DNA from 3 places in the Devosia honganensis genome. Region 3 is predicted to be linked to each of the others. Evidence: predicted binding sites of a transcription regulator. Region 3 holds the regulator's gene; each other region holds the start of a gene.
What was found. Region 3 encodes PhoB, which activates phosphate uptake and scavenging genes when phosphate is short. Its sites were predicted from a motif close to TGTCATNNANCTGTCAT; they were not measured.
Positions count from the first base shown of each region.

Region 1: ugpB (sn-glycerol-3-phosphate ABC transporter substrate-binding protein UgpB) is a predicted target of PhoB. The motif match lies at 4,274-4,290, and genes of this name have one in related genera.
Region 2: ACFOOL_RS05085 (DUF2794 domain-containing protein) is a predicted target of PhoB. The motif match lies at 3,926-3,942, and genes of this name have one in related genera.

Region 1 is NZ_JBHRYD010000013.1:3,171-10,618, reverse strand. It holds gene ugpC (sn-glycerol-3-phosphate ABC transporter ATP-binding protein UgpC) at 1-991, opposite strand, end outside; gene ugpE (sn-glycerol-3-phosphate ABC transporter permease UgpE) at 996-1,835, opposite strand; gene ugpA (sn-glycerol-3-phosphate ABC transporter permease UgpA) at 1,844-2,728, opposite strand; gene ugpB (sn-glycerol-3-phosphate ABC transporter substrate-binding protein UgpB) at 2,796-4,124, opposite strand; tRNA gene ACFOOL_RS13280 (tRNA-Leu) at 4,432-4,516, opposite strand; gene ACFOOL_RS13275 (hypothetical protein) at 4,481-4,606, opposite strand; gene ACFOOL_RS13270 (FliM/FliN family flagellar motor switch protein) at 4,669-4,902, opposite strand; gene lipB (lipoyl(octanoyl) transferase LipB) at 4,979-5,686, shown strand; gene ACFOOL_RS13260 (DUF4282 domain-containing protein) at 6,114-6,728, shown strand; gene rimO (30S ribosomal protein S12 methylthiotransferase RimO) at 6,862-7,448, shown strand, end outside.
Region 2 is NZ_JBHRYD010000001.1:1,062,650-1,070,097, reverse strand. It holds gene acnA (aconitate hydratase AcnA) at 1-2,535, shown strand, start outside; gene ACFOOL_RS05090 (DUF1223 domain-containing protein) at 2,763-3,500, shown strand; gene ACFOOL_RS05085 (DUF2794 domain-containing protein) at 3,959-4,342, shown strand; gene ACFOOL_RS05080 (GNAT family N-acetyltransferase) at 4,376-4,873, opposite strand; gene ACFOOL_RS05075 (Bax inhibitor-1/YccA family protein) at 4,971-5,696, opposite strand; gene thpR (RNA 2',3'-cyclic phosphodiesterase) at 5,890-6,429, shown strand; gene ACFOOL_RS05065 (invasion associated locus B family protein) at 6,673-7,194, shown strand; gene ACFOOL_RS05060 (invasion associated locus B family protein) at 7,277-7,448, shown strand, end outside.
Region 3 is NZ_JBHRYD010000001.1:216,222-223,669, forward strand. It holds gene ACFOOL_RS01020 (substrate-binding domain-containing protein) at 1-1,000, shown strand, start outside; gene pstC (phosphate ABC transporter permease subunit PstC) at 1,074-2,453, shown strand; gene pstA (phosphate ABC transporter permease PstA) at 2,450-3,805, shown strand; gene pstB (phosphate ABC transporter ATP-binding protein PstB) at 3,874-4,656, shown strand; gene phoU (phosphate signaling complex protein PhoU) at 4,676-5,386, shown strand; gene phoB (phosphate regulon transcriptional regulator PhoB) at 5,459-6,160, shown strand; cobalamin riboswitch at 6,385-6,609, shown strand; gene ACFOOL_RS01050 (ABC transporter ATP-binding protein) at 6,722-7,448, shown strand, end outside.

The DNA of each region.
Region 1 (7,448 bases), on a different contig from region 3:
GCGTGAACTCCACCCTCTCGGTCTCGTTCGTGCCCGAGCGGCCCTGCTGCACCAGGATCAGCGTCTGCTCCAGTCCGGCGACGCGCACATAGAGGTGGTTTTCCCCGCCCACCGGCTCGATCAGCTCCACCTTGCCGGACAGCGGGATTCCGTCCGGAACAGGGCCGAAGGCGATGCCGTCCGGCCGGATGCCGACGATGTCGGTGCCCCGGGGCAGGCTGGGCAGCGCCGCGCCGGCGAGGCCCGCCAGCGCCTCCACCGGCAGCAGGTTCATCGGCGGCGAGCCGATGAAGCCGGCCACGAACAGGCTGGCGGGCCGGTCGTAGAGCTCGATGGGCTTGCCGACCTGCTCGATGCGCCCGCCATTCATCACCACCAGCCGGTCGGCCAGCGTCATCGCCTCGAGCTGATCGTGGGTCACATAGACGCTGGTGGTCTTGAGCGAGCGCTGCAGCCGCCGGATCTCGATGCGCATCTGCCCGCGCAGCTTGGCGTCGAGATTGGACAGCGGCTCGTCGAACAGGAACGCCTTGGGCTGGCGCACGATGGCCCGTCCCATGGCCACGCGCTGGCGCTGCCCGCCCGAAAGCTGGCGCGGGCGGCGCTCGAGGAAGGGCGCGATCTCGAGGACCCGCGCCGCTTCGGTGACGCGGCGGTCGATCTCGCCGCGTGGGGTCCCGCGGTTCTTCAGCCCGTATTCGAGGTTCTGCCGCACGCTCATATGCGGATAGAGCGCGTAGTTCTGGAACACCATGGCAATGTCGCGCTCGGCCGGCTCCTTCCTGTTGACCACCTCGGCGCCGATGGAGATCGTGCCTTCGCTGATCGTCTCCAGCCCGGCGATCATCCGCAGCAGGGTGGATTTTCCGCAGCCCGAGGGCCCCACCAGCACCACCATCTCGCCATCCTCGATTTCGAGGTCGAGCCCGTGAATGGCGGTGACATTGCCCGGATAGACCTTGCGGACATGTCTGAGGTCGATATTTGCCATCTGGCTATTTCTCCGTTTCCACGAGGCCTTTGACGAACAGGCGCTGCATGAGGATGACGATGAGGACGGGCGGCAGCATGGCCAGCACCGCGGCGGTCATGATGATGTTCCATTGCGGATCGACTTCCTGGGCGCCGGCCATCTGCTTGACGCCCATCATCAGGGTGAAATGCTCTTCCCGCGTCGTCACCAGCAGCGGCCAGAGATATTGGACCCAGCCGAAGATGAACAGGATGATGCACAGCGCCGCGATATTGGTGCGCGACAGCGGCAGCAGGATATCGAAGAAGAACTTGACCGGCCCGGCCCCGTCCACCCGCGCCGCCTCCATCAATTCGTCCGGAACGGTCATGAAGAACTGCCGGAACAGGAAAGTGGCGGTCGCCGAGGCGATCAGCGGAATGGTCAGCCCGGCATAGGAATTGAGCATGCCCAGATTGGCCACCACCTCATAGGTGGGGATGATGCGCACCTCCACCGGCAGCATCAGCGTGATGAAGATGATCCAGAAGGCCAGCACCCGGAAGGGGAAGCGGAAATAGACGATGGCATAGGCCGAGACGATCGAGATGGCGATCTTGCCGGCCATGATGATCAGCGCCATCAGCGTCGAATTCCACACCATCACCCGGAACGGCGGCAGGCCCGGCGGATCGAAGTTCCACACCTTTTCCAGATTGGCGAACAGCTCGCCCCCCGGCAGCAGCGGCGCGCCGGTATTGAGCACGGTTTCGGTGTGGGTCATGGCGATCACCGCCACATAGACCGGGAAGGCGACGATGACGACACCCAGCACCAGCACCAGATGCGTCAGGAGATTGAGGAAGGGACGGTTCTCGACCATGGGGTGCCTCAATACTGCACGCGCCGTTCCACATAGCGGAACTGCACGAAGGTCAGGAGGATGACGAACAGCATCAGCACCACGGACTGCGCCGAGGAGGAGCCGATATTGAGGCCGATGAACCCGTCCGAATAGACCTTGTAGACCAGGATGTTGGTGGCCTGGTTCGGCCCGCCCTCCGTGGTCGCGGCGACGATGCCGAACGTGTCGAACATGACGTAGTTCACATTGACGATGAACAGGAAGAAGGTGGTGGGCGAGAGCAGCGGGAACACGATGGTCCAGAATCGCTTCCACGGCCCGGCGCCGTCTATGGCCGCCGCCTCGGTCAGCGAATGGGGCACCGACTGCATCCCCGCCACGAAGAACAGGAAATTATACGAGATCTGCTTCCAGCTCGCCGCCACGATGATGAGGATCATGGCGTGGTCGCCATTGAGGTTGGCGTTCCAGTTCACCCCGAAATAGCGCAGCACGAAGGGCAATATGCCGGTGGCGCTGTTGAACAGGAACCACCACAATATGCCTGCCACCACCGGCGAGACCGCATAGGGCCAGACCAGCAGCGTCGTATAGGCCTGCGCCGAGCGGATCAGCCGGCTCACCGCCACCGCCAGCACCAGCGCGAAGCCCATGGAAATGGCCGTCACCGCCACCGCGAACAGCGCCGTGCGCCCGATCGAGGCGAGGTAGTACGGGTCCTGGAACAGGCGCAGATAATGGGTCAGCCCGACGAACTGGGTGGACATGCCGAACGGGTCCTGCCGCTCGAACGAGGATTTCACCGCCTGGCTGGCCGGCCAGATGAAGAAGATGAAGGTGATGATCAACTGGGGCGCCACCAGCAGATAGGGCAGCCCCTTGTTGGGGAAAATCGTTCGCTTGGTTTCCATCGTCCGCCTGTCCGGATGGTGAAAGGCCGGCCCCGCCGGAGCCGGCCTTTCGATAGGGTGAGCGCGCTTACTGGTTGGCGGCTTCGAATTCGCGCAGGATCTGGTTGCCGCGCTCGACGGCGGAATCCAGCGCTTCCCTGGCGGTCTTGGAGCCGTTCAGCACGGCCTGCAGTTCCTCGTCGGCCACGGTGCGGATCTGCGGCATGTTGCCGAAGCGCACGCCCTTCGAGTTCTCGGTGGGCGGGTTGAGGTTGATCTGCTGGATGGCGATGTCCGAACCCGGATTGGCGTCGTAATAGCCCTGTTCCTGGCTCAGTTCGTAGGCGGCCAGCGTAACCGGCAGGTAACCGGTGGCCTGGTGCCAGGCGGCCTGCACTTCCGGCGAGGACAGATAGGTCAGGAACTGCGCGACGCCTTCATATTCGGCGTCCTCGTGGCCGGCCAGCGTCCACAGCGTGGCCCCGCCGATGATCGAGTTCTGCGGCGCGCCCGCGACGTCGCCGAACACCGGCAGCATGCCGAAGCCGACCTCGAACCCGTCGGCATTGGCCAGCACGCCGGCGCGCGAGGCCGAGGAGTTCATGTAGATGGCGCATTCGCCCGAGTAGAATTTCGGGGCGTTGTCGGCGCCGCCGGCGGTGCCGCCATAGGAATAGACGCCGGACTGCTGCCATTCGGCCAGCTTCTCCCACAGGCGCACGGCCAGGTCGTGGTTGAAGGTCAGCTCGCTGCCCAGGCCCCCGAAGCCGTTCTCCAGCGTGCCATAGGGCACGTTGTGCAGGGCCGAGAGGTTTTCCGTGCCCAGCCAGGTGGCGGTATAGGCCATGGTGAAGCCGCATTTTGCGGCGCCGGCGTCGATGATCTGCTGGCTGAAGGCTTCGATGTCGTCCCAGGTCCTGGGCGCCACGTCCGGGTCGAGGCCGGCGGCTTCGAAGGCGGTCTTGTTATAGTAGAGGATCGGGGTCGAGGAGTTGAACGGCATCGAGAGCATGTTGCCCTCGGTGTCGGTGTAATAGCCCGTCACCACCGGCAGGTAGGCGCTCGGGTCGAAATTGCTGCCATGGTCGGCCATCAGTTGATAGACCGGATAGACGGCGCCCTTGGCGGCCATCATGGTGCCGGTGCCCACTTCATAGACCTGCACGATGTGCGGCTGCTCGCCGGCGCGGAAGGCGGCGATGGTGTTGACCATCGATTCCTCGTATTCGCCGCGATAGGAGGGCACCACCACATAGTCGGACTGGCTGGCGTTGAAATCGGCGGCGATGCCTTCCAGGCGCGCGCCCAGTTCGCCACCCATGGAGTGCCACCAGTTGATTTCGGTCTGCGCGAGCGCCACCGAAGTCGAAAGCATCAGCGAAAGGGCGGCGAGGCCCACGCGGTTCACGGTCTTCATGTCAGTCTCCCAATAGGCCGGCCCGGCACCGGCCGGACCTGTCATCTGCGGCGCCGGGCCGGAGAGACGAAACCATCCGAAACCAACCGAAACCACCGGCGCGCCGCGGTCTCTCTAGTCAGCGCGCTTGACGCTTGCTTGAAGCTTTGATGAAGGATCGATGACTTCACACCGGCCGCTTCGCGGCGAAATCGCTCCGGTGGAGCGATTTCAGGTGTGAAGGCCATGAGAGCTATGCTCGAATGGCGAGGCCCCAAAAACAAAAAAGCCGCCCGCAGGCAGCTTCCTCGTCGTCACCGAAGTGACATGGTGCGGTCGAGAAGACTCGAACTTCCACGCCTCGCGGCACAGCGACCTCAACGCTGCGCGTCTACCAATTCCGCCACGACCGCACTGTGTGGTAGAAGCTTCTGCGCCAGCGGCACCGAAGCGAGTGCGGTGTAGCAAAGCTCCTCCACAACCTCAAGCGGATAAATCGTCATTCTTCCGGCTTGTGGAGACTTCGGCGCCGCCGCCGGCGGACGGTCCGGCCGGCGCTCCCGGTTCAGCCGCCCCGGGCGGTCTTTTCGGTGACGAAGACGCGCAATTGCCCTTCTTCCACATTGACCTCGCCTTTGGCGACCAGCGTATTGTTGGCGTAGATCCTCAGCGGATCGTCCTCGGTGGCGTCCAGTTCGATCACCGCGCCGCGCCCCATGCGCAGCAAATGGTGGATCGGCATGGTGGTCGCGCCCAGCTCCACCGTGATATCGACTTCAATATTGTCCAATGTGTTCATAGATAAGACGTTCGAGCGAGATGATCCGCGCCCCGCGTGCGGATTCGGTAACGAGGAAAGTCGGTCAGCTCTGGTTATGGAAGTGTTAACGAGCCCGGACGAAACGTGCCAAAGCGGCGCAAAACTCTGGCGCGGCGACGGCCAGGCGGTCGAATGGCGCATTTTCGAGGCGCCGCTCGATTATCCGGCGGCCCTCACCATGATGGACGAGCGGGTCGCCGCCATCGCCGCCGGAACGGCGCCGGAGGCGGTCTGGCTGCTCGAACACCCCCCGCTCTACACCGCCGGCACCTCGGCCCGGCCCGGGGACCTGCTCGATCCGCGCTTTCCGGTCTACCCCGCCGGGCGCGGCGGGCAATACACCTATCACGGCCCCGGCCAGCGCGTGGCCTATGTCATGCTCGACCTGACGCGGCGCGGCCGCGACATCCGCTGCCTGGTGCAGGGGCTGGAGCAATGGGTCATCGACACCCTCGCCGCCCACAATATCGCCGGCGGGCGCCGCGAGGGCCGCGTCGGCGTGTGGGTCCCGCGGCCCGAAAAGGGTTTCGGGCGCGAGGACAAGATCGCCGCCATCGGCGTGCGGGTGCGCAAATGGATCACCTTCCACGGCATTTCCCTCAATATCGCTCCCGATCTTTCCCATTATGACGGCATCGTGCCCTGCGGCATCGCCGATCAGGGGGTCACCTCCTTCGAGGATCTGGGCGTGCTGCTGTCCATGGCCGAGGTCGATTCGGTGCTGCGCGCCCGCTTCGAAGCGATCTTCGGCCCCACGGGCTGAGTTCCCTCTGCCGGCCAACGCCGCATGGATAAATCCGCGCCTCCGCTCCCTTCGCCTCCCTCCCAGGGAGTGTTTACTTTGGACCCTCCTGGATTGATTTTTGTTGCCCACACAAGCACTTTGCTGCCCTCGGGCTTGACCCGAGGGCCGGCCTGGGCGTCCTGAAACCCGGGTTTCCTGCACGTGGATAGAGGCCCTCGGGTCAAGCCCGAGGGAAGCCCCCTGTGGGGAAATGAACACTCCCCACAAGCGTGAGGGGAACCCATCGGCATTCGTCGGCGATAGCCGTGCCCTTGCTCCCCGCCGGAGGAATGAATCCACGCTTCGCAACGCGTCCCGCCGAACTGCCGGTGGCGAGGAGTCTTGTCAGGCCGATTCGAAAATGGTGTTTTCGGGGGGAAGCGCCGGACGGCGCCCTTTGGCCCGCATGGCCCAGACTATCGAGGACAAGATGACCCTGGACGATCTCAAACGCCTCCTGACCCGTCAGACCCTGTTCCGTCTCGATGCGATCCTGGCGCCGCGCCTGATGCCGATCCTTTATGCTTTGGGCCTCGCCGCCATCCTGCTCTGGGCCATCAGCCATTTCTTCTTCCGCTTCGGCACCGGTTTCGGTGACGGGCTCTGGGGCCTGCTCGAGATCGTGGTCTTCGGCCTGTTCGCCTTCATCGCCCTGCGCATTGGCTGCGAGGCGCTGCTGGTCTGGTTCAAGAGCCATGAGGCGGCCGGCGACACCGTGCAGCGCTCGCGCTATTCCGCCTCGCTGCTGGACGAGGTGCGCGACGCCATCCGCGACCTGGCCGAGGAGGGCGAGGAAGCCGACTACGCCGAGGCCGACGAATATTTCACCCCCGCCACCGAGCCCGTGCCCCACGTTCCGCCCGCGCCGCCCGCCCCACCCGCAGCGCCGGCCACCCCGGCCCCCGCGCCCGTTCCGCCGTCGCCGCCCGCCGCGGCCAAGCGCGCCCCCGCCACCAGGGCCGGCGAAACCCACAAGCCCCGCCGCACGGCAAAGCGCACCCCGCCCAAGCCGCCCGCCTGACCGCCTTTCCGGCCCCACCCCTCCGCCCCTCGCAACCCTGCCCCGCCCTGCTGGCAGGGCGGTCACATTGCGCAGCCGCCCGACTTTCTGTATGACGCGCCATCCAGACAGAGAACCGGACATCGACCCGCGCATGACCCAGGCGCCCAAAATCGGTTTAGTCAGCCTCGGCTGCCCCAAGGCGCTCGTCGACAGCGAGCGCATCATGACGACCCTGCGCGCGCAGGGCTATGCGTTCAGCCGCGACTACGAAGGCGCCGATGTGGTGCTGGTCAATACCTGCGGCTTTCTCGACAGCGCCAAGCAGGAGAGCCTCGAGGCCATCGGCGAGGCGCTCAACGAGAACGGTCGCGTCATCGTTACCGGTTGCCTCGGCGTCGAGGAGGACCTGATCCGGGAGACCCATCCCAGCGTCCTCGCCGTCACCGGCCCGCATCAATATGAAAGCGTGGTCAGTGCCGTTCACGACCACCTGCCGCCCGTGCCCAACAAGTTCGTGGACCTGGTGCCCGAAAGCGGCCTGCGGCTCACCCCGCGCCACTACGCCTATCTGAAGATTTCCGAAGGCTGCAACAACCGCTGCTCCTTCTGCATCATCCCCCAGATCCGCGGCGACCTGGTGTCGCGTCCCGCCGCCGGCATCCTGTCGGAAGCCGAGGGGCTGGTGCGTTCCGGCGTCAAGGAACTGCTGGTCATCTCGCAGGATACCAGCGCCTATGG
Region 2 (7,448 bases), 850 kb from region 3:
CGCACCTCCGAATATGAGATCCAGTACCGCCCGGCGCGGGTGCTGATGCAGGATTTCACCGGCGTGCCGGCGGTGGTGGACCTGGCCGCCATGCGCGACGCCACCGCTAGGCTGGGCGCCGATCCGCAGAAGATCAACCCGCTGGTGCCGGTGGATCTGGTCATCGACCATTCGGTGATGGTGGACAGCTTCGGCACGCCGCTGTCCTTCGCGCAGAATGTCGAGCTCGAATATGAGCGCAATGGCGAGCGCTATGAATTCCTGCGCTGGGGCCAGTCGGCCTTCGACAATTTCCGCGTCGTGCCCCCCGGCACCGGCATCTGCCACCAGGTGAACCTGGAATATCTGGCCCAGACGGTGTGGACCAAGGACGAAAACGGCGAGACCGTCGCCTATCCCGACACGCTGGTGGGCACCGATTCGCACACCACCATGGTCAATGGCCTGGCGGTGCTGGGCTGGGGCGTGGGCGGCATCGAGGCCGAGGCGGCCATGCTGGGCCAGCCCATCACCATGCTCATCCCCGAGGTCGTCGGCTTCAAGCTGACCGGCCGGATCAACGAGGGCATCACCGCCACCGACCTGGTGCTCACCGTCACCGAAATGCTGCGCAAGAAGGGCGTGGTGGGCAAGTTTGTCGAATTCTTCGGGCCGGGCCTCGACTATCTCAGCCTCGAGGATCAGGCCACCATCGCCAATATGGCGCCCGAATACGGCGCCACCTGCGGCTTCTTCCCGGTCGATGCCGATACGCTCAAATATCTGGCCACCACCGGGCGCGATCCCGAGCGCGTGGCGCTGGTGGAGGCCTATTCCAAGGCCCAGGGCATGTTCCGCACCGCCGAGACGCCCGATCCGGTGTTCACCGACACGCTGGAGCTGGACCTTTCCACCGTCGTGCCCTCCATGTCCGGGCCCAAGCGCCCGCAGGACCGCGTGGCGCTCAAGGACGCCGCATCCGCCTTCGCCCAGGTGCTGCCCGAATTGTCCGGCGGCCGCATCGAGCGCACCCGCCTGCCGGAAGACAAGCAGGAATCGCGCTTCGTCGACGAAGGCGCCACCGGCGTCGACGACATTCCCGAGGAGGCCGCCTTCCCGGTCAAGGGCGAGAGCTTCGGGCTCGAGGACGGCCATGTGGTGATCGCCGCCATCACCTCGTGCACCAATACCTCCAATCCCTCGGTGCTGGTCGCGGCCGGGCTCGTCGCCCGCAAGGCGCGGGCGCTGGGGCTCAACCGCAAGCCCTGGGTCAAGACCTCGCTGGCGCCCGGCTCGCAGGTGGTGACCGATTATCTCACCGCCGCAGGGCTGCAGGACGATCTGGACGCCATCGGCTTCAATCTCGTCGGCTATGGCTGCACCACCTGCATCGGCAATTCCGGCCCGCTGCCGCAGGCCATTTCCGACTGCATCAACGAGAACCAGCTGGTGGCCTGCTCGGTGCTCTCGGGCAACCGCAATTTCGAGGGACGGGTCAATCCGGACGTGCGCGCCAACTATCTGGCCTCCCCGCCGCTGGTGGTGGCCTATGCGCTGGCCGGCTCGCTCCATGTCGACGTCACCACCGAGCCCCTGGGCACGGACCGGGACGGCAAGCCGGTCTATCTCAAGGACATCTGGCCCACCAATCACGAGATCGCCGAGATCGTGCGCGAGCATGTCAATGCCGAGATGTTCCGCTCGCGCTATTCGGACGTGTTCAAGGGCGACGAGCACTGGCAGGCCATCGCCGTGGAGGGCGGCCAGACCTATGGCTGGAATTCCGCGTCCACCTATGTGCAGAACCCGCCCTATTTCGACGACCTGACCATGGAGCCCAAGCCGGTGGCCGATGTGGAGGGCGCGCGGGTGCTGGCGCTGTTCCTCGATTCCATCACCACCGACCACATCTCCCCGGCCGGCTCGTTCAAGGCCGCGACGCCGGCGGGCCAGTATCTCACCGAGCGCCAGGTGGCCCCGCGGGACTTCAATTCCTACGGCGCCCGCCGCGGCAATCACGAGGTGATGATGCGCGGCACCTTCGCCAATATCCGCATCAAGAACATGATGCTGGACGGGGTCGAGGGCGGCTTCACCAGGGGCCCCTCCGGCGGGCAGATGCCGATCTACGACGCGGCCATGGCCTATCAGGCCCAGGGCACGCCGCTGGTGGTGTTCGCGGGCAAGGAATATGGCACCGGCTCCTCGCGCGACTGGGCGGCCAAGGGCACCAATCTGCTCGGCATCAAGGCGGTCATCGCCCAGAGCTTCGAGCGCATCCACCGCTCCAACCTGGTGGGCATGGGCGTCATCCCGCTGCAGTTCAAGGAGGGCGAGAGCTGGCAGAGCCTCGGGCTCGACGGCTCGGAAACCGTCGATATCGCCGGGGTGGCCGAGATCGAGCCGCGCGCCATGGTCAAGGTGAAGATCACCCGCGCCAATGGCGAGGCGCTCGAGATCGAGACCCGCTGCCGCATCGATACCGCCAACGAGCTCGACTATTTCAAGAGCGGCGGCATCCTGCACTACGTGCTGCGCAGCCTGGTGGCGGCATAGAGCATCGGACCGGAAAGTGCGCAGCGGTTTCCGGACCGATCCGATGCGATCATAAACGGCATGGAGCGCTCGATCCGATTTTATCGGATCGTTCGGCGCTCCGGGCTCGAGAATGGCGGTCCCGGGGGGCCGCCATTTTTTCTCACGGGGATCGCCATGCGCGCAACACGCGCTCTCACCCTCTTTTGACTAGGCAGGGCGGCCGGCTCCGGCCTACAACCATGCCCATGTCCGCCCGCCTCCTCGTCGGCCTCATCCTGGGTCCTGCCATCTCGCTCGCGCTTGCCGGCGCGCCCGCGGCCGGGGACGCGCGGGAAAATCCCAAGGCGGTGGTGGAATTGTTCACCAGCCAGGGCTGCGCGTCCTGCCCGCCCGCCGATGCGCTGCTCACCAGCCTGGCCCAGCGCGAGGACGTGGTGGCGCTGGCCTATCACGTCGATTACTGGGACTATATCGGCTGGGAGGACACGTTCGGGGACAAGGGCTTTTCCGATCGCCAGCGCGCCTATGCGCGTAGCTGGGGCTCCTCGCGCATCTTCACCCCGCAAATGGTGGTCAACGGCGCCGAGGGCGTGGTGGGCTCGCGCCGCGATGCGGTGCACGACGCGGTCACCTCGGCGCAACTGCCCCTCGCGGTCGGGCTGGAGGCGCATGGCGACATGCTCCGCGTGGTGGTGCCGGCCGATCCCGGCCTCGAGGATGCGGTCATCTGGCTGGTCAGCTATCTGGACCGGGCCGATGTCGTCATCGAAAGGGGCGAGAACGCCGGCAAGACCATGGTTTACACCCAGGTGGTCACCGGGCGGCAGATCGTGGGCATGTGGGAGGCAGAGGCGGGCGCCGAGATCAAGCTGCCGCTCACCGAGCTGGGCCAGGCCGACCATGCCGGCTTCGCCGTCCTCGTGCAGCAGGAGCGCAACGGCCTGCCCGGCCCCATACTGGGCGCCGCCGCCTATAGTTTTTGAAGCCTGTTACGAGCTCGCGGTTTTCCAAGATATCCTTCCCGCTCACGGTGTCATTCCCGCGAACGCGGGAATCTCCGTTCCCCTTCCGCCGATCGAACAGGGATTCCCGCATGCGCGGGAATGACCCGGTGGGAAGGCGGGAATATCGCCTCGTAACGAGATGACGCAGAGGAAAAACCTGCAACAGGATTTTCCGAAAAAAAAGCGCCCGTTCCGGGGGCTGGAACGAGCGCGACTGACTTTCGGTCAACTTGAAAAGGGAGGCTGGCAACCGGACGTCTTGGTTTGGGGGCTCGGTCGGTCCGGTTGCCAGCCACTGGAGGCAATGCTTGGAAGATGCCGGGTCAATGGGGCGTGGTCAGGGAAAAAACATGGCTGAAATGGGGAATTTTGGCCCCTTGCCTAAAGCGGCGAATGAGCCGATCATGACGGCGAGGTGACACAGGATAGAGGGCCGCGTGCAGGGTCCCCCCGATAAGTCCAGGCGCAATCTGGCACTGGTGCATGTGGGTGAGCCGCAGGCGCATCCGGGGCGGAGCGTGGCGCCGGTCATCGCCTTCGACCGCCGCGAGCTGATGCAGATCCTGTCGGTCTATGGCCGCAAGGTCGCGGCGGGGGAATGGCGCGACTACGCCATGGACTTCCTCAAGGACCGGGCGCTGTTCTCCATCTATGCCCGGGTCTCCGAGCGTCCGCTCTTCGTCGTCGAGAAAGATCCCCGCCTGCGCCAGCGCCAGGGCCAGTACATGGTGGTCAACCAGCAGGGCCGCATCCTCAGGCGCGGCCATGACCTGGCGCAGGTGCTGCGGGTGCTCGATCCCGACCTGATGGTGGTGGGATAGGGCAGCTCCCGCATGTTCTGAAACCGGCCCCGCCTATAGCATCTTTTGCAGATGCACGACGTCGTGCCAGCGGTCGAACTTGAACCCCACGCCGGTGAAATAGCCGACGCGCTGGAAGCCGAAGCTTTCGTGCAGGCGCACCGAATTGTCGGTGTCGGCGGTGATCACCGCCAGCATCTGCCGGAAGCCGGCTGCCCTGGCCTGGAGCAGCAATTCGCCCAGCAGCAGCCGGCCGATGCCCTTTCCGGTCTCGGCCGGATCGAGATAGATGGAATCCTCGGCGGTGAAGCGATAGGCGGCGCGGGGGCGGTAGAAGCTGGCAGAGGCATAGCCCAGGACCGCGCCGGCCCGCTCGGCCACGATCAGCGGATGGCCGAGCAGTTTCAGCCCGGCATATTTCTGCGCGATCTCCGCCTCGCCGGGCGGCTCGATATCGAAGGTGGCGGCGCTGGTCTCGACATAATGGCGATAGATCGCGGTGATGGCGGGAATGTCGGACCAGGAGAAGGTGCGAAGGACGATATCGGTCATTTGAGCCACGCGCAGGAAAAAGGGGCCGCGGCTTTTTGTAAGCCGCGGCCCCTTTTGGCGTCCAAACAATTCGCCCGCTTCGTGCGAGCCTTTTCCCTTACTCGCGGTTGCCGAACAGGCGCAGCAGCATCAGGAAGAGGTTGATGAAGTCGAGATAGAGCGAAAGCGCGCCCATGATGGCGTTCTTGGTCATCACGTCGGCGCCATAGGCTTCCGAGTAGCTTTCCTTGATCTTCTGGGTGTCATAGGCGGTCAGCCCGGTGAAGATCAGCACGCCCACCACGGAGATGACGAACTCCATCATCGAGGACTGCATGAAGATGTTCACGATCGAGGCGATGATGATGCCGATAAGGCCCATGAACAGGAAGCTGCCCATGCCGGTCAGGTCGCGCTTGGTGGTGTAGCCGTAAAGGCTCATCGCGCCGAAAGTGGCGGCGGTGATGAAGAACACCTTGGCGATGGAGGTGCCGGTATAGACTAGGAAGATCGAGGACAGCGACAGGCCCATCACGGCCGCGAAGGCCCAGAACACGGCCTGCGCCGCGCCCACCGAGAGCTTGTTGATGCCGAAGCTCAGCACCAGCACGAAGGCCAGCGGGGAGAGCATGAGCACCCAGGCCAGGGGGCTCGCATAGAGCAGTTCGGCATTGGCCTGGCTGGCCATTGCCCACTGGCTGGTGAAATAGGCGACCAGGCCGGTCACCACCAGCCCGAGGCCCATATAGTTGTAGACGCGCAACATGTAGCTGCGCAGGCCCTCGTCGATGGCCAAGGCCGAGCCGGCCCGCGCATTGAGGGTCTGACGGTCATATTCAGCCATTCAGGTTTCCTTTCCCAATAGAAGCAGCGGTTCAGTGACCGCCGGGGGCAATTGGCGTTGCCACTTGCGGGGGAATATGGGGAGTGACCGGTTGATTGACAAGAAGAAATGGACGCCTGCGACACCGGGACTGGCCCGTTGAACCGATTGTGTTAGGGTCGGGGGACGAATCGCGGACCCGAGGAAGATCAGGATGCCCCGGCTGTTCACCGGCCTCGAAATCCCCGCCGATGTCGAGTTCGCCCTGTCGCTGAAGCGGGGCGGCCTGTTCGGCGCCCGCTGGATCGATCCGGAAAACTACCACATCACCCTGCGCTTCATCGGCGATGTCGACGGGCAGACCGCCGACGAGGTGGCTTCCGGCCTCGACCGGCTCTCCAATTCGCTGCAATTTCCCGTGCGGCTCACCCATCTCGACATTTTCGGCGGCGACAAGCCCCGCTCGCTGTTCGCCGGGGTCGAGCCCAGCGTGGCGCTGACCCGGCTGCAGGCGGCGCATGAACGCGTGTTGCAGCAGATCGGGCTGGCGCCCGAGGGCCGCAAATTCGTGCCCCATGTCACCCTCGCGCGGCTGCGCGGCACCGCGCCCGAGGACGTGGCCCGCTTCATCGCCGAAGCGCCGCGCTTCGAGGCGCTGAGCTTCGTCCCGGCGCGCTTCGTGCTGTTTTCCAGCCGCGATTCGGTGGGCGGCGGCCCCTATCTGGTCGAGCAGGGCTATCCGCTGGCGGCGTAGCGAAAATCCGCCCGCCCCCGGGGGCGGCGTCGGATCGCGACATTGTTAGCGCGCCGTTAACCCTTGCGGCCCAGAGCTGCCCCGTCGGCCCGGCCCATGCCCCAATGCCGCCGCCTTTGGCTTTCATTTGAGGCAAATGCCTGCTTTTTCCAGCGGGTTTGACACCTTGGTAACCATGTTCGGGCCAGACTGGGCGGGCAGCGAAGCTTTCGAACAGCAGCAAGACAAGAGGAAGAATTGGTGATGACGACGAAAACCGGCAGCCTCGCAATCGGGCTCGCGGTCGCTTCTGTCATGGCGCTGGCGCCCGCCGCCCAGGCACAGCAGGCGACCGAGCTGGGCACTTTCAACGCCTGGTCGGCCTATACCGCATCCGATCAGAGCGGGCTGTTGTGTTTCATCATTTCCGAGCCGATCCGCAGCGAGCCCTCGGGCGTCAACCGCGATCCGGTCAAGTTCCTGATCGTGCACCGCAAGGGCATGGGCTCCAAGAACGAGGTCCAGACCCAGATCGGCTATCCCTACAATACCACCGACGCCAAGGCGAGCGCCGCCGTCGACGGCAAGAGCTATGTCATGGCGGCGCGCGGCTCGACCGCCTGGCTGGCCTCGAGCGGGGACGAGCCGGGCTTCGTGTCCGCCTTCAAGGCCGGCAACCAGATGGTGGTGCGCGGCACCAGCCAGCGCGGCACCGATACGGTCGACACCTATTCGCTCGCCGGCGCCACCGCGGCGATGAACGCCATCGACGCGGCCTGCCAGTAAAGGCTTGCCCCGCCCGCGGGAAACACCCTAACTGGGCGCCGGCCCCGCCGCCGCCCGGACCCTTGCCAAGAGCCGACCAGCCATGACCCGAACCGCCCCGCTATCGCTCGCCCTCCTGCTTGCCCTCGCCGCCGCCCTGCCGGCAGAGGCGCAATCGGCGCGGGTGCTGGGCGATTTCCGCGACTGGTCGAGCTATGCGGCCGATGATGGCGGCGGCACGATCTGCTTCGCCATGACCCGGCCCAAGAGCACCG
Region 3 (7,448 bases):
GACCGCACTCTACGCCAGTGCTGCCGCCATCGTGCTCGCCACGCTCGCCGCTCCGGCCGCCCTCGCCCAGTCGCGCGACACCATCCAGATCGCCGGCTCCTCGACCGTGCTGCCCTTCTCCTCCATCGTCGCCGAAGAATTCAGCGCCGCCTTCCCCGAGTTCAACACCCCCGTGGTGGGTTCGGGCGGCACCGGCGGCGGCTTCCGCCAGTTCTGCGAAGGCACCGGCGACAACACCATCGACATCGCCAATGCCTCGCGCGCCATCAATGCCGGCGAGGCCGAAGCCTGCGCCGCCGCCGGCGTGACCCCCATCGAGGTCCAGTTCGGCTATGACGGCATCGTCTTCGCCTCCTCCGCCAGCGGTCCGGATTTCGCCCTGACCCCGGCCCTGGTTTACCAGGCCATCGCCGCCCAGGTGCCGGTCGACGGCGCGCTCGTCGACAATCCCTACACCACCTGGAACCAGATCGACGCGTCCCTGCCCGAGCAGGCCATCTCCTTCGCCATTCCCGGCACCAATCACGGCACCCGCGAAGTCTTCGACCTCAACGTCGTGGAAGCCGGCTGTGAAGAAGTCGGCCTTCCCGAAGGCGCTTCCGACGATGCCTGCCTGACCCTGCGCCAGGACGTGGTCGTGGAGATCGCCGGCGACTACACCGAAACCCTCGCCCGCCTCCAGTCCAACCCCGAGACCATCGGCGTGTTCGGCCTGTCCTTCTACGACCAGAACCGCGACACCCTGAAGGTCGCCACCGTCAACGGCATCGTCCCCAGCAACGACACCGTCGCCGCCGGCGAATATCCGGTCTCGCGCCCGCTGTTCTTCTACGTGAAGAAGGAGCATATCGGCGTCGTTCCGGGTCTGGCCGATTATACCGAATACTTCCTGTCCGAAGGCGTTTCGGGCCAGGGCGGCATTCTGGAAGCCGCCGGCCTCATCCCGCAGCCGGCCGAAGTGACGGCCGAGGCCCTCGCCGCCTTCCAGGCCGCGCAGTAAGCCACGCCTTTGCGGGCCGCCGGAACCTTCCGGCGGCCTGTCCTCGCTTCCGAGCCACCAGGAAAGCCGCCAAGTGAACACCCTGATCGTCGCCGGTTTGCTGCTCGTCCTGCTTGGCCTCGCCTATCGGCTGGGTTGGGCCAAAAGCCGTTCCCTGGTCACGCCCGAAGGGGCGCGCATCCATTCCCGCCCGCAATATCACGGTACGCTGACGGCGCTGTGGACCCTGGGCCCCGCCTTGCTGGTCCTGGCCGTCTGGGCCTATTTCTCCCCCGGCGTCACCCATTGGTACGCAGTGTCGCAAATCCCCTCCGATATCCTCGTCGAGCTCGATCAGGCCGGGCTCAACCGGCAGCTCCAGCGCATTCGCGACCTCGCCTCCGGCTATGGCGTTCCGGGCGACTTGCAGCCCTTCGAGGCAACCGCCGGCGCCAATCTCGGCCGCTTCCAGCTGCTGAGCTTCCTGATCATGACTGCGGCGACCGCCGGGCTGGGCGTCCTCGGCCTCAGCTTCGCCCAGCGCCGCATCGGGGTGCGGCTGCGCGCCCGCAACGAGGTCGAACGCGCCGTTTCCTGGCTGCTGATCGCCTGTTCGGCGGTCGCCATCGTGACGACGCTGGGCATCGTCGCCTCGCTGGTCACCGAGGCCTTCCGCTTCTTCACCTATGTGAGCCCGCTCGATTTCTTCTTCGGCACCGTCTGGGCGCCGCGCTTCTCCTCCACCGGGGCGGGCGATGCAGGACAATACGGCCTGCTGCCGCTGCTGGCCGGTACGCTGATGATCTCGGCCATCGCCATGCTGGTCGCCGTACCGGTGGGGCTGATGGCCGCCATCTATCTCAACCAGTATGCGCACCGGTCGGTCCGCGCCGTCGTCAAGCCGGTCATCGAGATCCTCGCCGGCATCCCCACCATCGTCTACGGCTTTTTCGCCCTGGTGACCGTGGGGCCGTTCCTGCGCGATTTCGGCAATGCCATCGGGCTCAATATCAGCGCCACCAGCGCGCTGACGGCGGGGCTGGTGATGGGCGTGATGATCGTGCCGTTCATTTCCTCGCTGTCCGACGACATCCTCAACCAGGTGCCGCGCACCCTGCGCGACGGCGCCTACGGGCTGGGCGCCACCCAGTCCGAAACCATCCGCAACGTGTTGCTGCCCGCCGCCCTGCCGGGCATCGTCGGCGCCTTCCTCCTCGCCGTCAGCCGCGCCATCGGCGAGACCATGATCGTGGTGCTGGCCGCCGGCAATTCGCCGATATTGCGGGGCAATCCGCTGGAGCCGGTCTCCACCATCACCGTTTCCATCGTCAACCAGCTCACCGGCGACACCGACTTCACCGGCCCGCAATCGCTGGTCGCCTTCGCGCTGGGCCTGACGCTGTTCATCATGACGCTCTGCCTCAACATCGTCGCCCTCTACATCGTCCGCCGCTTCCGGGAGCAGTACGAATGACCAGCACATCCCTCGGCCAGGCCGCCGCGCGCCGCGAGCGCGTCCGCGCCGGCCTGGCGCGGCGCCACGCCGGCGAACGGCTGTTCCGGGCGTTCGGCGTCGTCGCCATCGTCCTGGCGCTGGGCTTCGTGGCCCTGCTGTTCACCGACGTGCTGCGCAAGGGCATCCCCGCCTTCACCCAGTCCAATATCCGCCTCGAAATCACCTTCGATCCCGAACTGCTCAAGGTCGATCCGGCGCCGGTGCGCGAGGCCGGCCAGTCGGATGCCGACTATCGCGCGCAGAGCCTGGCCTGGCAGCGTCAGGTGGCGATGCTCAACTGGAACAACGTCATCGAGGCCGGGCTGCGCCAGGCGGCGCCCGCCGGCTATGAAATCGACGCACGCCAGATTCTCACCATCACCGAGACCGATGCGCGCCACCGCGTGCGGGAGATTTTCGTCGCCGATCCCGGCCTGCTGGGCGAGACCGTCACCGTCGACCTGCTCGCCTCGGCCAATACCGACAACTGGATCAAGGGCAATATCAACCGTGAACTGGGCGATGCCCAGCAGCAGCTTTCCGCCCCCGCCCGCGCCCTCATCGACCTGTTCGTCGAGAATGGCACCATTTCGCAGGGCTTCGCCTGGTCGCTGTTCACCAATGTCGACAGCCGTTCCGCGCCCGCTTCGGCCGGCCTGCTCGGCGCCCTCATGGGCTCGCTGTGGATGATGCTGATCGTGATCGTGCTGGCGGTGCCCATCGGGGTCGGCAGCGCCATCTATCTCGAGGAATTCGCGCCCAGATCGCGCCTGACCGACCTGATCGAGGTCAATATCAACAATCTGGCGGCGGTGCCCTCCATCGTCTTCGGCCTCTTGGGCGCGGCGGTCTTCATCAACTGGTTCCGCCTGCCGCTCTCGGCGCCGCTGGCCGGCGGGCTGGTGCTGACCCTGATGACCCTGCCCACCATCATCATCGCCACCCGCGCCGCGCTCAAGGGCGTCTCCCCGGCCCTGCGCCAGGCCGCCCTGGGCATGGGCGCCAGCAAGACGCAGATGGTGTTCCACCATGTCCTGCCGGTCACCTTCCCCTCCATCCTGACGGCCACCATCATCGGGGTGGCGCAGGCGCTGGGCGAAACCGCGCCGCTGCTGCTCATCGGCATGAACGCCTTCGTCGCCGCCGTGCCGGCCACGCCGGTGGAGCAGGCGACCGCCCTGCCCGTCCAGATCTATCTCTGGCAGGCCAACGAGAACCGCAATTTCTTCGAGCCCCGCACTTCCGCCGCCATTCTGGTGCTGCTGGCGCTGATGATCTTTCTCAACGCCATCGCCATCTTCCTGCGCTCGCGCCTTGAAAAGCGTGTTTAAGGAGATTGAGAAACATGGATATTCTTGCCGGCAAGGCCAGGACGGCCAGCCCTACCCCGGACACCATCATGAACGCTGCCGAGCTCGTCGAGCCCTCCATCCGCCTCACCGCCCGTGACGTCACCGTCCATTACGGCGCCAAGCAGGCCCTGCACGGCATCTCGATCGACATCCCCGATCACGCCGTCACCGCCTTTATCGGCCCCTCGGGCTGCGGCAAGTCCACTTTCCTGCGCTGCATCAACCGCATGAACGACACCATCGAGGGCGCCAGGGTGGGAGGCCGCATCGAACTCGACGGCCAGGACATCTACGCCCCCGACCTCGACGTGGTGGAGCTGCGCGCCCGCGTCGGCATGGTGTTCCAGAAACCCAATCCCTTCCCCAAGTCGATCTACGACAATGTCGCCTATGGCCCGCGCATCCACGGCCTGGCGCGCAGCAAGGCGGATCTCGATGAGATCGTGGTGTCCTCCCTGCGCAAGGCGGGCCTGTTCGAGGAGGTCAAGGACCGCCTCAACGAGCCCGGCACGGGTCTTTCCGGCGGCCAGCAGCAGCGTCTCTGCATCGCCCGCGCCATCGCGGTGGGACCGGAGGTGATCCTGATGGACGAGCCCTGCTCGGCGCTCGATCCCATCGCCACCGCCGTCATCGAGGAACTGATCGACGAATTGCGCGAGAACTACACCATCGTCATCGTCACCCACTCCATGCAGCAGGCCGCCCGCGTTTCCCAGAAAACCGCCTTCTTCCATCTGGGCAATCTCATCGAGCAGGGCGACACCGAGGACATCTTCACCAATCCGGTGAACAAGCAGACCCAGGACTACATCATGGGCCGCATCGGCTGACCGCGGGAAGGAAACCACCATGCCCAATACCGCTTCCGAACATATCGTCACCGCCTATAGCGACGAGCTCGCCGCCCTCGCCCAGTCCATCGCGGAAATGGGGGGGCTTGTGGAAGTCTCCATCGAGAACGGCACCCGATCGCTGCTGAAGCTCGACCGCGAGCTGGCGGACCTGACCATCGCCGCCGACCAGCGCATCGACGACATGCAGCGCCGCATCGACGACATGGCCGTCTCCATGATCGCCCGCCGCCAGCCCATGGCCAGCGATCTGCGCGCCATCGTCACCGCCATTCACGTGGCCAACGATCTGGAGCGCATCGGGGACATGGCCAAGCAACTGGCGCGCCGCTCGCTCAAGCTCGAGGGCATCAATCTCCAGCCCACTTTCTATAATGGCGTGCGGAACATGACCGCGCTGGTCCTGCACCAGGTCAAGGACGCGCTCGACGCCTATGCCAACCGCGAGGCGCCCGCCGCCGTCGAGGTGTGCAACCGCGACGACGAGGTCGACGCCATGTACACCTCGCTGTTCCGCGAGCTCCTGACCTATATGCTCGAGGACCCGCGCAACATCACCACCTGCACGCATCTGCTGTTCTGCGCCAAGAACCTGGAACGGATCGGCGATCACGCGACCAATATCGCCGAGCGCGCCTATTACCTTGCCACCGGCAAGCAGCTCACCAGCGAAGTGCAGGAACTGCAACGCACCCAGATCAAGGCCTGACAAGCATCGCAGGGTGCGGTCGGAACATAAATATCGGCCTCCCGCCCGGGCGCCGAACGACGGAGCATGACCATGCCGGCGACAATTCTCGTTGTCGAAGACGAAGGCGATATCGCCATTCTGCTGCGCTACAATCTCGAGGCCGAAGGCTTCCGCGTGGTGACCGCCGAAAGCGGGGACGAGGCCCAGCACGCCGTCCAGGAAAAACTGCCCGACCTCATCCTGCTCGACTGGATGCTGCCGGAAATATCCGGGATCGAGCTTTGCCGGCGCCTGCGGGCGCGCGACGAAACCGCACGCGTGCCGATCATCATGCTCACCGCGCGCGGGGAGGAGGAGGAGCGGGTTCGCGGCCTTACCACCGGTGCCGACGACTATGTCGTGAAACCCTTCTCCGTGCCCGAACTGGTCGCCCGCATCCACGCCCTGCTGCGCCGGGCCAATCCCAATCTCGTCACCGCCGCGCTCAAGGTAGGCGATCTTGAGCTCGATCGCACCACCCATCGGGTGCGCCGCGCCAATCGCGACGTGCATCTGGGTCCCACCGAATACCGGCTGCTCGAATATCTCATGCGCCATCCCGGCCGCGTCTACTCGCGCGAGCAACTGCTGGACGGCGTCTGGGGCAACGACGTCTATGTCGACGAGCGTACCGTCGACGTCCATATCGGCCGGCTCCGCCGCGCCATCAATCGCGGCCGCGAAGCCGACCCCATCCGCACCGTCCGCGGCGCCGGCTACGCCTTCGACGAGAGATTCGCCCAGACCGCCTAGAGCCTTTCACTGTCAAGCGGATCAGCGCCTTCTTGCTCCCCTCCCCCTTGAGGGGAGGGGTCGGGGGTGGGGGTCCTTCGGTGATCCGCAAATCCACCCCCTCCCCAACCCTCCCCTCAAGGGGGAGGGAGCGCTGGTCGCCGATTCCGTCAAAACATGAAAGCCTCTAGGGAGCCCGCCGACGCATCCCGGCCCGTCCCATTGACTCCCCCTCCCGCCCAACGCATAAACACCGCGTCGTTTGGTTTCCCCGCGGTCGCATCCAAGGGGAAATAATAGGGAACACGGTGCGACGTACCCATCAGGGCGCAAAGCCGTGGCTGCCCCCGCAACTGTAAGCGGTGAGCTTTTCCGTGATTGCCACTGTCCCCCGACACGTCCGGGGATGGGAAGGTTCGGAAACGCCGTGACCCGCAAGCCAGGAGACCTGCCATCGACGCAACCTGAAACCCGGCCGGGGTGTGCCGCGGGGGAAGACGATGGCTGACGCAGATTTTTCCATTGCGATTCTCAGTGTGATCTCCTCGCTTGGCGACGCCCCCGATTCCATGGGTGCCCGCCATGAAGATCCCTGACCGCCTGACCGGCCCGAGCCCGGCACGACTGACCGTCTCCGGCCTCGCCTGGGGACCGCCGGGCCATGGGCCCATCATCGAAAATCTCGGATTCTCCGTTGCCGCCGGTGAAATGCTGGCAGTGGTCGGCCCCAATGGCGCCGGCAAGTCCAGCCTGTTGCGCTGCCTTTACCGCTTCCATCGTCCCGGCGCCGGCCACGTCCATATCGACGGCGCCGATATCTGGACGCTGCCGCCCCGCGCCTTCGCCCGGCGCGTCGCCACCGTGCTGCAGGAAAGCGCCTCCGATTTCGGGCTCACCGTGGCCGAAATCGTCGAGCTGGGCCTCACCCCGCACCAGAGCGCGCTTTCCGGCCACGATTATACGCCGGTGGAACAGGCGCTGGGCCTGATGGAGTTGACCCATCTGGCCGCGCGCGACTTCGCGACGCTTTCGGGCGGCGAGAAGCAGCGGGCCATGATCGCCCGCGCCCTGGTGCAGCGGCCGGACCTGCTCATCCTCGACGAGCCCACCAATCACCTCGATATCCGCCACCAGCTCGAAGTGCTCTCATTGCTGGCACGCCTCTCCACCACCGTGATCGTCTCGCTGCACGATCTGGCCCTGGCCTCGGCCCATGCCGACCGCATCCTGGTGCTGGAGCATGGGCGGCAGGTGGCGCTGGGCGCGCCGCTCGACGTGCTGACGCCCCACGCCATCCGCTCCGTCTTTT